2 regions of the Mesorhizobium sp. B3-1-9 genome follow, and region 1 is predicted to be linked to the other one. Evidence: riboswitches for the same ligand, from Rfam matches in the RefSeq annotation. Region 1 holds a riboswitch; the other holds the start of a gene.
What was found. Region 1 has a riboswitch for cobalamin ahead of bluB (5,6-dimethylbenzimidazole synthase). Riboswitches for the same ligand answer to the same signal wherever they lie in the genome.

Region 1 (7,249 bases):
CCGCCAAACGGGAGCGTTAACAGATAGTTACATCCGGAAGCCGGCAAAACGATTCAGGTCTTGAAGTCCTGATTCAGGCACGCTGCGCCTGAACGCCACGGCCGAGCGTCGCGAAGACCGTGCGCACGATACCCACCGAATCCAGGCCGGCATCGGCATACATCTTTTCGGGTTTCGCGTGGTCGGTGAACGCGTCCGGCAGTACCAGCGGGCGCACCTTGAGGCCGCTTTCCAGCAGGCCTTCGTGGGCGAGGAAATGCAGCACCTGGCTGGCGAAACCGCCAATCGCGCCCTCCTCCACGGTCACCAGCACTTCGTGCGAGCGGGCGAGGCGGCGGATGAGATCTTTGTCCAGCGGCTTGGCGAAGCGGGCGTCGGCGACGGTGGTGGACAGGCCCGCCGCGCCGAGTTCCTCGGCGGCCAGAAGGCAATCCTGCAGCCGCGTGCCGAAGGAAAGCAGGGCGACCTTGATCCCTTCCTTGAGAATACGACCCTTGCCGATTTCGAGCAGCGAGCCGCGCTCCGGCATGTCGACGCCGACGCCGTTGCCGCGCGGATAGCGGAAGGCGATCGGGCCCTCATCATAGGCAGCCGCGGTGCGCACCATATGGCGTAGTTCCGCCTCGTCCGCGGCGGCCATGACGACGAAGCCCGGCAGCGTAGCGAGGAAGGTGGTGTCGAAAGCGCCGCAATGGGTGGCGCCGTCGGCGCCGACGAAACCGGCGCGGTCGATGGGAAAGCGCACCGGCAATTTCTGGATCGCAACGTCGTGGACGACCTGGTCGTAGGCGCGCTGCAGGAAGGTGGAATAGATGGCGGCGAAGGGCTTGTAGCCTTCGGTGGCCAGCCCGGCGGCGAAGGTTACCGCATGCTGCTCGGCGATGCCGACATCGAAGGTCCGCAGCGGAAATATCTCGCCGAACAGGTCGAGGCCGGTGCCGCTCGGCATGGCGGCGGTGATGGCGACGATACGGTCGTCCTCACGTGCCTCCTGGATCAGGCTTTCGGCGAACACCTTGGTGTAGGCGGGGGCGTTGGCCGGCGCCTTGGCCTGCGCGCCGGTGATGACGTCGAACTTGTTGACGCCGTGATATTTGTCGGCCGCGGCCTCCGCCGGCGCGTAGCCCTTGCCCTTCTGGGTCACGACATGGACCAGAACCGGGCCTTTGCCGTTGTCGCGCACGTTCTTCAGCACCGGGATCAGATGTTCGAGATTGTGCCCGTCGATGGGGCCGATGTGATAGAAGCCGAGTTCCTCGAACAGGGTGCCGCCGGTGACGTAACCGCGCGCATGCTCGACCGCCCGGGTGATGGCGCGGTCGGCGCGCTTGCCGAGATAGGATGTTAGCTTCTTGCCGAAATCGCGCAGGCCGAGATAGGCCTTGCCGGAGGCGAGCCTGGCCAGATAGGCGCTCATGGCGCCGGTCGGCGGCGCGATCGACATGTCGTTGTCGTTGAGGATGACGATCAGCCGGGCGTCGAGCGCGCCGGCATTGTTCAGCGCCTCGAAGGCCATGCCGGCCGACATCGAGCCGTCGCCGATGACGGAAATCACATTGTTGCGGCCGCCCGACAGGTCGCGCGCCATGGCCATGCCGAGGCCGGCCGAGATCGAGGTCGACGAATGCGCCGCGCCGAACGGGTCGTATTCGCTCTCGGCGCGCCGGGTGAAACCGGAGAGGCCGCCCTCCTGGCGCAGCGTGCGGATGCGGTCGCGGCGGCCGGTCAGGATCTTGTGCGGATAGGCCTGATGGCCGACGTCCCAGATCAGCCGGTCGTCCGGGGTGTCGAAGACATAATGCAGGGCGACCGTCAGTTCGACGACGCCGAGCCCGGCGCCGAGATGGCCGCCGGTCTGCGACACGGCGTCGATGAGCTCGGCGCGCAGTTCCGCGGCAAATTGCGGCAGCGCGCCCTCATCGAGCGTCCGCAAATCCGCCGGAATGCGGACCTTGTCGAGCAGCGGCGTGTCTGGCTTCACTCGGGCGCGTCCTGCCTTATCGATCGAACACGGCGCTATCAGCAGATTGCGCCATAATCATGCGCGGAATAGGCCGCCGGCGGACGAATGTAAATGCGCGCCAGTGACGCGCAAGCGGACCCTAATTCTCCGGCAGCGGGATGAACTCTTCTTCATCGCCGGGAACGATATCGAAGCGACCTGTCTTCCATTCCTGCTTGGCTTGCTCGATGCGTTCCTTGGAGGACGACACGAAATTCCACCAGATGTAGCGCTTGGAGCCCAGCGAAGCCCCGCCGAACAGCATGAAATGCGCGCCGCGCTCGGAGGAAACGACGATCTCCTCGCCCGGCTTGAACACCAGGAGCCGCTCGGCCGGGAAAATATCGCCGGCGATCGAGACGTCGCCTTCCAGCGTGTAGATGGCGCGCTCCTCGGCATCGGCCGGGATCTTCACGCTCGCGCCCGCCGCCAGCCTGAGATCGGCGTAAAGCGTGTCCGAAGCGGTCGCCACGGGCGAGCGCAGGCCTGAGAATTCGCCGGCGACGACGCGGCCGCTGACGCCCTCGGCATCGATCTGCGGCAAGCGGGCCACCGATGTGTTCGCGAACACCGGGGCAATTTCCTCCTTGCCGTCGGGCAGCGCCAGCCAGGTCTGCAGGCCGGAGACCGACATCGGCGCGCCGCGCAACTCCTCCGGCGTGCGCTCGGAATGGACGATGCCGCGCCCGGCGGTCATCAAATTCACGTCGCCCGGCGCGATCACCATTTCAGTGCCGAGCGAGTCGCGATGCCTGATCTTGCCGTCGAACAGGTAGGTGACGGTGGACAGCCCGATATGCGGATGCGGGCGCACGTCGAGCGCATGGCCGGCGCGCAGGATCGCCGGTCCCATGCGGTCGAAGAAGATGAACGGCCCGACCAGACGGCGCTTCGCCGTCGGCAGGGCGCGGCGCACCTCGAAGCCGCCAATGTCCTTGGCGTTGGGGACGACCATCAGCTCGATCTGGTCGCAGGCGAAGGCATCGCCCGGTTCAGGATCGTTTCCCGGAAAAAAGCTCATATCGGATCCTCAGGCGAAACGCAGCGCCGACCTGGCCTTCGCCTTGGCCGCCTCTTCCTCGCGATTGCGCGGTTCCTGGTTGGTTTCGAGCGAATCGATCAATTCGCGCGCGACAGCTGTGATCGCCTCGACGGCATGGTGGAAGGCATGTTCGTTGCGCTTGGAGGGCTTGGTCGAGCCGCTCAGTTTGCGCACGAATTGCAGCGCTGCGTCATGCACTTCGTCATTGGTCGCCGGCGGCTCGAAATTGGCCAGGGTCTTGATGTTGCGGCACATAGCTTGAACTCCTTACCTGCTTTCTTTGCCCCACCGTCGTCCAAATTACTCAGCGTCGAGCGGCTCCGTTCCAACCGGTTTGCCGTCGCGCGACAGCCTGATCTTCTCGACCTTGTCCTCGGCCGCTTTCAGCAGACGGTCGCAATGCGCCTTCAGCGCTTCGCCGCGCTCGTAGATCTTGATCGACTGGTCGAGCGGGACGTCGCCGCGCTCAAGATCATCGACGATCTTCTCCAGCGCGTCGAGCGCCTGTTCGAAGCTCATCGCCTTGACGTCCTCATTGCCTTCCAATGCCATAGCCTATCCCTTCATCAGCCGCCCGACATGGGCGGCGACTGAAAATGCCAGTCCCTGCAGATCGTAGCCGCCTTCAAGCAGGCTGACGAGCCTGTTGGAGCTGTGGCGGCCGGCGCGCTCCATCAATTGCCCGGTCGCCCAGTCGAAATCGTCCTCGGTCAGGTTGATCTCGGCGAGCGGATCGCGGTGGTGCGCGTCGAAACCGGCGGAAATGATGATCAAGTCCGGCGCGAACGCATCGATCGAGGGCAGCACGCGCGACAGGAAGGCGTCGCGGAACAGGTCGCTGCCGGTCTGCGGCGCGAGCGGCGCGTTGACGATGTTGCCGGCGCCGGTTTCGCTTTTCGCTCCGGTACCGGGATAAAGCGGCATCTGGTGCGTCGAGCAATAGAGAACCGACGGGTCGTCCCAAAAAATGTCCTGTGTGCCGTTGCCGTGGTGGACGTCCCAGTCGACGATGGCGACGCGCTCGGCCTGATGCTTCTTCTGCGCGTAGCGGGCGGCGATCGCGGCCGTGTTGAACAGGCAGAAGCCCATCGCGGTGGCCTTTTCGGCGTGGTGACCCGGCGGACGGGCAGCGACGAAGACGTTGGCGGCACGGCCCTCGAAGACGTCGTCCACTGCCGCGTTGGCGCCGCCGATCGCCGTCACCACGGCCTGCCAGCTTTTCGGGCTGGCGCTGGTATCGGCGTCGATCGAGACGATGCCGCTCTCAGGGATCGCCGCGCGCACGCGCTCGACGAAATCCTCGGGATGCGCATAGAGGATCGTTTTCTCGTCGCCTTCAGGCGCCTTAACGCGGTCGAGCGCCGAAAAAGCCTCGTCGTCGAGCACGCGTTCGATGGCGCGCAGGCGGTCGGGCCGCTCGGGATGGCCGGGCGGCGTGAGGTGTTCCAGAAAGATCGGGTGCGTGTAGAGACGGGTGGCCATGGCGCCTAATCTAGGCACCGGCGGCGCGGATGACCATGTTTGAAAGCCGAATGGCTGGGGAAAATTGCGCCAGCCCGTGTCGCTGGCGCCATTGGCGCGGCGCAAGCTTCGCGGTAAGGTTCTTCGCTGCCTGGTGCCCGCGACGCGGGAGAATCGGGAACACGGTTGAACTCCGTGGCGTGCCCAACGCTGTGAGGGGGACCGCGCCGGCAAAGCCACTGTCGATGACGGGAAGGCGCCGGATGCGGGAGGATCCCGAGCCAGAAGACCGGCCCGGCAGACATGGTTTTCCGCTTGGTCAGGCGGGAAACTGCTTGTCGCAAGGGGAAAAGCGATGACGGCAGCAGCGATCGCCGCGGGCGGCGACGACTTTGACCAATTGGCGCGCGACGCGGTCTATCGGGCGATGTTCACCAGGCGTGACGTGCGCAGCCATTTTGTCCCCGACGATCTCGATGACAGCGTGTTGGCGCGGCTCATCACCGCCGCGCATCATGCGCCCTCGGTCGGCTATATGCAGCCGTGGAACTTCATCGTCATCCGCGATCCAGGCAGGCGGCGGGAGGTGCGCGACCTGTTCCTCGCCGCGCGCGAGCAGGAGCTGCCGGCGATCGAGGCGGAACGGCAGGCGCTATACCGCAAGCTTAAGCTCGAGGGCATCTGCGAAAGCGCGCTCAATCTGTGCATCACCTGCGACCGGCAGCGGTCGAAGGATTCGCCGCTCGGGCGCTGGCACAATCCGGAGATGGACCTCTACAGCACCGTCTGCGCGGTGCAGAATTTCTGGCTGGCGGCGCGGGCCGAGGGTGTCGGCGTCGGCTGGGTCAGCATCATCGAGACGGAAGCGCTGAAGCAGCTCTTGTCGATCCCGGAACATGTGACGCCGATCGCCTATCTCTGCGTCGGCCGCGTCTCAGCCTTCGCGCCGAAGCCCGATCTCGAGGCGCATGGCTGGGGCAAGCGCCTGCCGCTGCCGGAACTGGTGATGAGCGAGACTTTTCGCGGCGCCGGCGAGGCGCCGCTCAAATCGGCGATAGAGCATTATGGCAAGTTGAAGATCATGTCGCGCGGGTGATCCAAATTTGCCGTGATCGCGACACGTGCGCGTTCACGCCGGCGTTGCCGTCCAAGCGCCTATTTCCGATCGTCCCATCAACGTGCCGTCTTTGCCTATCTCCGAAAGGATACGCTCCGCGAGCACCGAGGGCTCGATTTGCGAAGCTGTCACGATCCCGAGCCTTTCCATGGTCGGCAATTGTGTCTCGACAAGATCGGTCACAAGATGCACAACGTCGACGGTTCGACGTCCGGACGCAATGACCGCCTCCAATCTCAGGGTCGGCGCAGGCAAGCCAGCATCTTCAAACACGCGGGCGAGCCGCGCGCCAAGGCGCACCTGCGCGCCCGCTCTCTCGATAGTGCTGCTGAGCAACCCGCACACCTGATCGTAGGTTGGCGACGGAGGCGATGAACGCGCTCCATCCCAGTCAAGCTCATGGAATATAACGATCCCACCTGTTCGCAAATGGCGGACGATCCGGCGAAGCGATTGCGCCGGATCGGGCATGAACTGGAGAACGTAACGACCAACTATCGCATCAAACGGTTCGTCGAATTTCATTTCGGCCGGGTCGCCGTGCCTGAAGGCGATTCTATCTGACCCGGCATTCTTGGCGCGCAGTTCCGCCTGCTCGACAGCTACCAGGGCAAGGTCCGTACCCACGACTTCTCCGGTCGGCCCAACGAGTTCGCCACAAAGAAACGCGACATCGCCTGCCCCGCTGCCGATATCGAGGATGCGCATGCCTTTGGCGATCCCCGCTGCTTCCAAGAAGCGGCGTGTGATCGGATCGATCAACCGCGCCTGAGTGACAAGACGTCGCAGTTCCGCCTCTGCATGCCCCAGCGCGTAGTCGACATCGCTCATCGAATTCCTCCAAATGGCCAATTCTAAGCGCAGATCATGACGTTTGGTCTGTGAGGCGCCAATATTCTGCCTTGGCGCGACGAAGCTTTCATGAAGATGGCCCGGGCGGTAAAGTCCGGTTTCTCGACTTGCCTCAGGCTGCGGTCTTTGGAGCCTCCCAGCGCGAGCCGCCGCCGAAGGAGCCCAGCGCCTTGTCGCGCAGTTCCCTGAACTTGGACGAGGCCTCGGCCAGCCGGTGGTCCCATTCGGGATTGGGCACCTGGCCCTCGATGGCTTCGAAATAGACCTGCATCAGCGATGCAATGGCGAAGGGCTCGATGAAGGCCGCCTTGAAGGCCCAGGCAAAGACGATGGCCAGCACGAAAGCCCAGCCGGCAAGCTGACCCGGCATGACCCAGAGGATCGCGGCCGCGGGCGCCAGCATCAACAGGAAGATGACGAAGGACACGCCCCACATGATCGCCGCCAGCCAGACGGCGTTCTTGACCATGTGCTTGCCGTTCTGGGCGTAGAGGACGACACCTTGCCTGGCCGTCTCGAAGGGCGAGTTCGAATTGATGCGGATGTTGTAGCCGAGGATGATCTCGTCGACATAGGTCAGCGAGATACGGATGACGGTGTTGATGAAGCCGACCAGGCCGCTCAGGCCCGGGATCGGCAGGAAGGCGGCTATGCCGCCGATCAGGCCGGTGATGGCGCGGATGGCGCCCTTGACCAGTTGGTCGACGACGAAAAGGATGTTGGCCTCGGCGAAACGCTGGGTGACCACTTCCTTGGCATAGGCGATCTGGTTCTG
Region 2 (7,249 bases), on a different contig from region 1:
GACCCTTGAAACGTTCGACTTCTCGACGACACCAACTCCCGGCTCATAATACCCCGCCTTCGGCACACTGACCGCATCAACCACGGCCGCCTCAGCCCCCGCAAGCCTTGCCAGCCTTTGCACCAGCGCCGCCATATTGGCCGGCCCGCCTTCGCGGAAATAGCCGAGCAGCGCGTCGAGCTCGGCACGCGGCAGCGTCGAGCCTTCGATCAGCCGCTGGTCCTCGTCATGGCTTTCGCCGGGCAGCAGCGCCAGCTTGATGCCGCGCTCGCGCGCGACCGCGGCGAGCTGGTCGCAGCCATAGCGCCACCACTCATAGCCGCCGAGGATGCGCACCAGGACGACCTTGGCGTGGCGGGCGACGCTGTCGATCCAAAGATCCACCGACATCGGGTGGCGAAGGTCGCGCAGCGCCGCAAGCCGCATCGCGGGCAGCCGCGCGGCATCGGCCTTCCAGGCGGCGGCCAGACCGGCGAGGTCGCTGTCGGTGAAGGACAGGGCCACCACATCCGCAGGCGTCTGCCTGAGGTCGACCGGCTCGGCGAGATCGTCGAGCGAAGCGGATGTCGTGGTGAGGATATGCATCGCTTTGGTGTTGGTCTCAGCCGGCGAGGATACGTTCGATCGCCGGGCGGTTCAGCCCCTTGAGGCCGATGACGACGAGCCGCGAGCGGCGGTCGTCATCCGCCGTCCAGGCGCGGTCATAATAGTGGTTGACGCGCGGGCCAACGGCCTGGAGCAGGAGGCGCATCGGCTTGCCGCCGACCTCGACGAAACCTTTGACGCGCAGCACGTTTTCCTGCTCTGCGGCAAGGGCGACGCGATTGGCCAGCTCATCGGGGTTGGCAACCGACGGGATGTCGATGACGAAGGAATCGAAATCGTCATGCTCATGGTCGAGCTCGTCGTCGTGGTGCGTCTTGCGGTTCTCGATGTCGTCCTCGACGGCGAGCCCGAGGCCGAGCAGCACCGACGGGTCGACCTTGCCTTGCGCGGTCGGAACGATCTTCACGGCGCGCGCGACGTGCTTGCCGATGACGGCGTTGGCGCGCTGCGATCCGGCCGCATCCATCAGGTCGCTCTTCGACAGGATGATCAGGTCGGCGCAGGCAATCTGGTCCTCGAATACCTCTTCGACCGGATCGTCATGGTCGAGCGTCACGTCCGCGGCGCGCTGGGCCTGCAGGGCATCCATGTCGGAAGCGACGCGGCCGTCGGCCAGCGCCGGGCCATCAACAACGGCGAGGACCCCGTCGACCGTGACGCGGCTCTTCACCGTCGGCCACTGGAAGGCCTGGACCAGCGGCTTCGGCAGAGCGAGGCCGGAGGTCTCGATCAGGATGTGGTCGACCTTGGGGTTGAGCGACAGGATCTGGTCGAGCGCCGGCACGAAATCGTCGGCCACGGTGCAGCAGATGCAGCCATTGGCGAGCTCGACGATGTTTTCCTCTGGGCAGGTGTCGACGCCGCAGCCTTTCAGTATCTCGCCGTCGATGCCGACATCGCCGAACTCGTTGACGATGATCGCCAGCCGCTTGCCCTTGGCGTTCTCGAGCAGGTTGCGGATCAGCGTCGTCTTGCCGGCGCCGAGGAAGCCGGTGACGACGGTGCAGGGAACACGGGAAACGGAAGCGTTCATGGTCAGTCCTTCAGCATGTCGAGGGGAGGGATGCGGGCAACCAGGCCGCGCTTGAGGGAATCGGGCCGGCCGCGCCAGGGGATCAGGCCGTCGGTCGAGATGGCGAAGAGCTTTGCGCCGGCGATGAGGTCGGCGCCGCTGGTCGGGGTCAGATCGCCGAAGACATAGCTCCAGCAGCCGTCGCGCAGCAGCGCGGCGCTCAGCCGGCGCTTGCAATTGCCGAGGCATTCGACGGTGCGGATGCGGACGTTTTCACCGGAGGCGGCACGGCGCGTGTCTTCAGCCAGCAGCGCGCCGGGACGCGGATGGGCGTCCGAGCCGGTTTCGTCGCGGCAGGAGGAGCAGACGATGACGGTCACGCCGGCCAGCGCGTCGGGCTCGGACGAAATATCCGCACTATTTGCCGGGAAACTGCCGTTGCGATCCAAAACCAGGCTCCTTGCCCGGAAAACCCGCCGGGCATTCGGATACTTAAAGTCTCAGACGGCAGGTCTCCTGGCTCGCGAGTCGTCGCCTTGAAGGCCGCCTTCCCGGGAACATCCCAGTGGTTTTCGGCCGGGGCTCGTCGCTTACAGTTGCGGGGACAGCCGCGGATTTGGGCGTTGGCCCGCACCGCATTCCCTCTTGGCTCCTCCCTTTGCCGGGAGAAGACCGTCTGCGGCGGATTTAGGCTTATGGCCGGGTGCATGTCAACGCACGGCTACGACACCGCGATGTCGGCCAGCGCCGGCCCGAGGTCGCCGGCCGGCGTCACTTCGATCGCCTCCAGGCCGAGCCATGCCTGCATCTGCTTCAATTCGTCGAAGAGCTGGGCGACCGTTTCGGCGGGGGCGCCGGCCTCTGCAAAGGCGGCATGGACGCGCAGCACGCTCGCCGGCCGATCGGCTCGCAGATCGACACGGGCGACGATGCGGTCGCCAAGCAGGAAGGGCAGCACGTAGTAGCCGTATTGGCGCTTTTCGGCCGGCGTGTAGATCTCGATGCGGTAGCGGAAGCCGAAGAGTTTTTCCGTCCGGGTGCGCTCGAAGACGACGGGATCGAAGGGGGCGAGCAGGGCGCGGGCCTCTATCCGGCGTGGAAAGCGGGCGTCCTTGTGGAGATAGGCGGTCTTGTCCCAGCTCTCGACCTTCACAGGCAGCAGTTCGCCCGCTTCGACCAGTTCCTCGATGCGGTCTTTCGTATCGCCCGGCGCGAGACGAAAATAGTCGCGAAGGTCGCCATAGGTGGCGATGCCATGGGCGCGGGCCGAGATGCGCAGCAATTCGCGATGCGCGTCCTCGACCGAGGGTACCGGCAGGTCGAGTACGGCCTGCGGCAAAACGCGCTCGGGCAGGTCGTAATAGCGTTCGAAGCCGCGCCGGTAGGCGGTGGTGATGCGTCCGGCCCAGAACAGCCATTCGAAAGCGTGCTTGGCCTCGCTCCAGCCCCACCAGCCGCCATTGCCCTTGTGGCCTTCGATGTCGGACGCGGCGATCGGGCCGCGTTCGGCGACCTGCGCATAGATCTCGTCGATCATCGCCTTGCGCTCCCGGCCCCATTTCGCCAGGCCGAGATACATCTCGTCGCCCTGCTCGGCGCGCAGCATGCGCCAGCGCATCAAAGGGTAGGTTTCGACAGGCAGGAACGACGCCTCATGCGCCCAATACTCAAAGACCGCGCGCTTGCGGGTGACCGCGGCGTTGTCGAGCAGCGCAAGCGGGTAGGGGCCGAGGCGAGAATAGAGCGGCATATAATGAGCGCGCACCACAGCGCTGACGGAATCGATCTGCAACAGGCCGGTTCGTGAAAGCACGCGCGCAAGGTGGCGGCGATCCGGAACGCCGCCGGGCCTTGGGTCGTTGAACCCCTGTGCTCCGAGCGCAATGCGCCTCGCCATGGCCAGCGAAATCTTGTCCTTCATCGAGGCGCCCTTGCCCTGATCATTTGCCGGATTTTTAGCCGGTGATTCCGGCGATGCTAGCAGGCAAATGGCGGGAGATATGTCAGGAGAGAAAAGTGGAGTAAAAAGCGAAGGAAATCAAACAGGAGCGGATCGGACCAGTTTCTTCCGATAAGGCGTCCAGGGCCGCGATTTGAACAAGGTTTGACTTGCGTCACCGAAACCGCTGCGCTAACCCTCGCCGCGTTGCAGCATGGGCCCCTTAAAACGGTTCAGCGGTTAAACTGTCACGCTTCCGCATTAGAGTTCGTTGCTGTAATCAAAGTGAACTGCCCGCCTAAGGAAAGCCGCCGCATGAGCGCACTCCTGAGTTCATATCTGCCGATCGTCCTGTTCATCGCCGTGGCGCTGGTCGTCGGCCTTGCGCTGCTCATAGCGCCGTTCCTGGTGGCCTACCGCAATCCCGATCCGGAGAAGCTTTCCGCCTATGAATGCGGCTTCAACTCGTTTGACGACGCCCGTATGAAATTCGACATCCGCTTCTACCTGGTGTCGATCCTGTTCATCATCTTCGATCTCGAGGTCGCCTTCCTGTTCCCGTGGGCGGTCTCCTTCTCCAAGGTCGGCATGCTCGGCTTCTGGTCGATGATGGTGTTCCTGGCGGTGCTGACCATCGGCTTTGCCTATGAATGGAAAAAAGGAGCGCTGGAATGGGATTGAACGACAGTTCAGGCACCCTCGTCGCGCCGAAGCCCAAGGGCATCATTGACCCCAACACCGGCAGGCCGGTGGGGGAGGACGATCCCTTCTTCCTCGAAATCAACAATGAACTGGCCGACAAGGGTTTCCTTGTCACCTCGACCGAAGCGCTGATCACCTGGGCGCGCAGCGGCTCGCTGATGTTCATGACCTTCGGCCTCGCCTGCTGCGCGGTCGAGATGATCCACACCTCGATGCCGCGCTATGACTCGGAGCGCTTCGGCGTCGCGCCGCGCGCGTCGCCGCGCCAGTCCGACATCATGATCGTCGCCGGCACGCTGACCAACAAGATGGCGCCGGCGCTGCGCAAGGTCTACGACCAGATGCCGGAGCCGCGCTACGTCATCTCGATGGGCTCCTGCGCCAATGGCGGCGGCTATTACCACTATTCCTATTCGGTGGTGCGCGGCTGCGACCGCGTCGTGCCGGTCGACATCTATGTGCCCGGCTGCCCGCCGAGCGCGGAAGCGCTGCTCTACGGCATTCTCCTTCTGCAGAAGAAGATCCGCCGCACCGGCACGATCGAACGGTGAGCCGATGACCCAGGCGTTGAACGGACTCTCCACCTATCTCGGCGAGAAGCTCTCCGGCCGCATCGGCGAAGCCGTGCTTGCCTATGGCGAACTGACGGTTTCGGTTGAACCGGGCAATCTGATCGAGGTAGCGACCTTCCTGCGCGACGATCCACGCTGCCAGTTCATCTCGATCATCGACGTCTGCGGAGCGGACTACCCGTCGCGCGCTAGGCGCTTCGACGTCGTCTATCACCTATTGTCGCCGAAGCAGAATGTGCGCATCCGGCTCAAGGTCCAGGCGGACGAGGAGACGCTGGTGCCGTCGCTGACCGGCGTCTATCCCGGTGCCGACTGGTTCGAGCGCGAGACCTACGACCTTTACGGCGTGCTGTTTTCGGGCCATCCAGACCTGCGCCGCATTCTCACCGACTATGGTTTCGAGGGCCATCCGCTGCGCAAGGATTTCCCGCTGACCGGCTTCGTCGAGGTTCGTTACGACGACGAGGCCAAGCGGGTCATCTACGAGCCGGTCGAACTCAAGCAGGAATTCCGCAATTTTGATTTTCTTTCTCCTTGGGAAGGGACGGACTACGTCCTGCCCGGGGATGAAAAAGCCAAGACGAATTGAGGCGCCACAATGGCTGAAACCTCCGTCCGCAACTTCAACATCAACTTCGGTCCGCAGCACCCTGCGGCGCATGGCGTTTTGCGCCTGGTGCTGGAACTGGACGGCGAGGTGGTCGACCGCGTCGATCCGCATATCGGGCTGCTTCACCGCGGCACCGAAAAGCTGATCGAGGCCAAAACCTATCTGCAGGCCGTGCCTTATTTGGACCGGCTCGACTATTGCGCGCCGATGAACCAGGAGCATGCCTTCGCTTTGGCCGCCGAGCGGCTGCTCGGCATCGAGGTGCCGAAGCGCGGTCAGTTGATCCGCGTGCTCTATTCCGAGATGGGCCGCATCATGTCGCACATCCTCAATGTGACGACGCAGGCGATGGACGTCGGCGCGCTGACGCCGCCGCTGTGGGGCTTCGTCGAGCGCGAAAAGCTAATGGTGTTCTACGAGCGCGCCTCCGGCTCGCGCATGCATGCAGCCTATTTCCGGCCGGGCGGCGTGCACCAGGACCTGCCGCAGAAGCTGGTCGAGGATATCGGCAGGTGGATCGATCCGTTCCTGAAGTCGATCGACGATCTCGATGCGCTTTTGACCGGCAACCGCATCTTCAAGCAGCGCAATGTCGATATCGGCATCGTGTCGCTAGCCGACGCCTGGGCCTGGGGCTTTTCGGGCGTGATGGTGCGCGGCTCGGGCGCCGCCTGGGACCTGCGCAAGTCGCAGCCCTATGAATGCTATTCCGAGATGGATTTCGACATCCCGATCGGCAAGAACGGCGATTGCTACGACCGTTACCTGGTGCGCATGGAAGAGATGCGTCAGTCGGCCAGGATCATGCGCCAGTGCGTCGACCTCCTGCTCGGCAAGGATAGCGCCGGCCCGGTGTCTAACCTCGACGGCAAGGTGGTGCCGCCCAAGCGCCAGGCGATGAAGCGATCGATGGAAGCGCTCATCCACCACTTCAAGCTCTACACCGAGGGCTATCGCGTGCCGGCCGGCGAGGTGTATGCGGCCGTCGAGGCGCCGAAGGGCGAGTTCGGCGTCTACATGGTCTCCGACGGCACCAACAAGCCCTATCGCTGCAAGCTGCGCGCGCCCGGTTTCGCGCATCTGCAGGCCATGGACTTCCTGTGCCGCGGCCACATGCTGGCCGACGTCACCGCCGTGCTTGGCTCCCTCGACATCGTGTTTGGTGAGGTCGATCGCTAAATGTCAGTCCGCCGTCTCGCAGATGCCAGTGTCCAGCCAGCCTCCTTTGCCTTCAACAAGGCGAACGCGGCGGCGGCGCAGCAGTGGATCGCCAAATACCCGAAGGGGCGCGAACAGTCGGCTATCATCCCGTTGCTGATGATCGCGCAGGAGCAGGAAGGCTGGGTCACCAAGGCGGCGATCGAGACGATCTCCGACATGCTCGGCATGCCGCGCATCCGCGGCCTCGAAGTCGCGACCTTCTACACGCAGTACCAGCTCAATCCGGTCGGCACCCGCGCCCATATCCAGGTCTGCGGCACCACGCCCTGCATGCTGCGCGGCTCGGAAGCGCTGATGGATGTGTGCCGGTCAAAAATCCATCACGACCAGTTCCACACCAACGACAAGGGCACGCTGTCGTGGGAGGAGGTCGAATGCCTCGGCGCCTGCGTCAACGCGCCGATGGTCATGATCTTCAAGGACACGTTCGAGGACCTGACGCCCGAGCGGTTGGCAGAGATCATCGATCTCTACGATGCCGGCAAGGGCGCCGAGGTCAAGCCTGGACCGCAGAACGGCCGCCACGGCTCCGAGCCGGCCGGTGGCTTGAAGACGCTGACCAGCGAAAAGGCAATCCTGAAATCGAC

Region 2: another riboswitch for cobalamin. It lies ahead of FJW07_RS11445 (DUF1636 family protein); the one in region 1 lies ahead of bluB (5,6-dimethylbenzimidazole synthase).

What each region holds. Positions count from the first base shown of each region.
Region 1 covers NZ_VFTJ01000007.1:175,356-182,604, forward strand. The annotation lists gene dxs (1-deoxy-D-xylulose-5-phosphate synthase) at 74-1,981, opposite strand; gene FJW07_RS15315 (pirin family protein) at 2,103-3,023, opposite strand; gene FJW07_RS15320 (DUF2277 domain-containing protein) at 3,033-3,299, opposite strand; gene FJW07_RS15325 (exodeoxyribonuclease VII small subunit) at 3,345-3,596, opposite strand; gene FJW07_RS15330 (histone deacetylase family protein) at 3,600-4,526, opposite strand; cobalamin riboswitch at 4,641-4,818, shown strand; gene bluB (5,6-dimethylbenzimidazole synthase) at 4,861-5,601, shown strand; gene FJW07_RS15340 (methyltransferase domain-containing protein) at 5,635-6,453, opposite strand; gene FJW07_RS15345 (hypothetical protein) at 6,587-7,249, opposite strand, start outside.
Region 2 covers NZ_VFTJ01000005.1:193,394-200,642, reverse strand. The annotation lists gene FJW07_RS11455 (cobaltochelatase subunit CobN) at 1-585, opposite strand, end outside; gene cobW (cobalamin biosynthesis protein CobW) at 602-1,639, opposite strand; gene FJW07_RS11445 (DUF1636 family protein) at 1,642-2,067, opposite strand; cobalamin riboswitch at 2,107-2,310, opposite strand; gene FJW07_RS11440 (winged helix-turn-helix domain-containing protein) at 2,340-3,539, opposite strand; gene FJW07_RS11435 (NADH-quinone oxidoreductase subunit A) at 3,873-4,238, shown strand; gene FJW07_RS11430 (NADH-quinone oxidoreductase subunit B) at 4,229-4,810, shown strand; gene FJW07_RS11425 (NADH-quinone oxidoreductase subunit C) at 4,815-5,420, shown strand; gene FJW07_RS11420 (NADH-quinone oxidoreductase subunit D) at 5,430-6,620, shown strand; gene FJW07_RS11415 (NADH-quinone oxidoreductase subunit E) at 6,621-7,249, shown strand, end outside.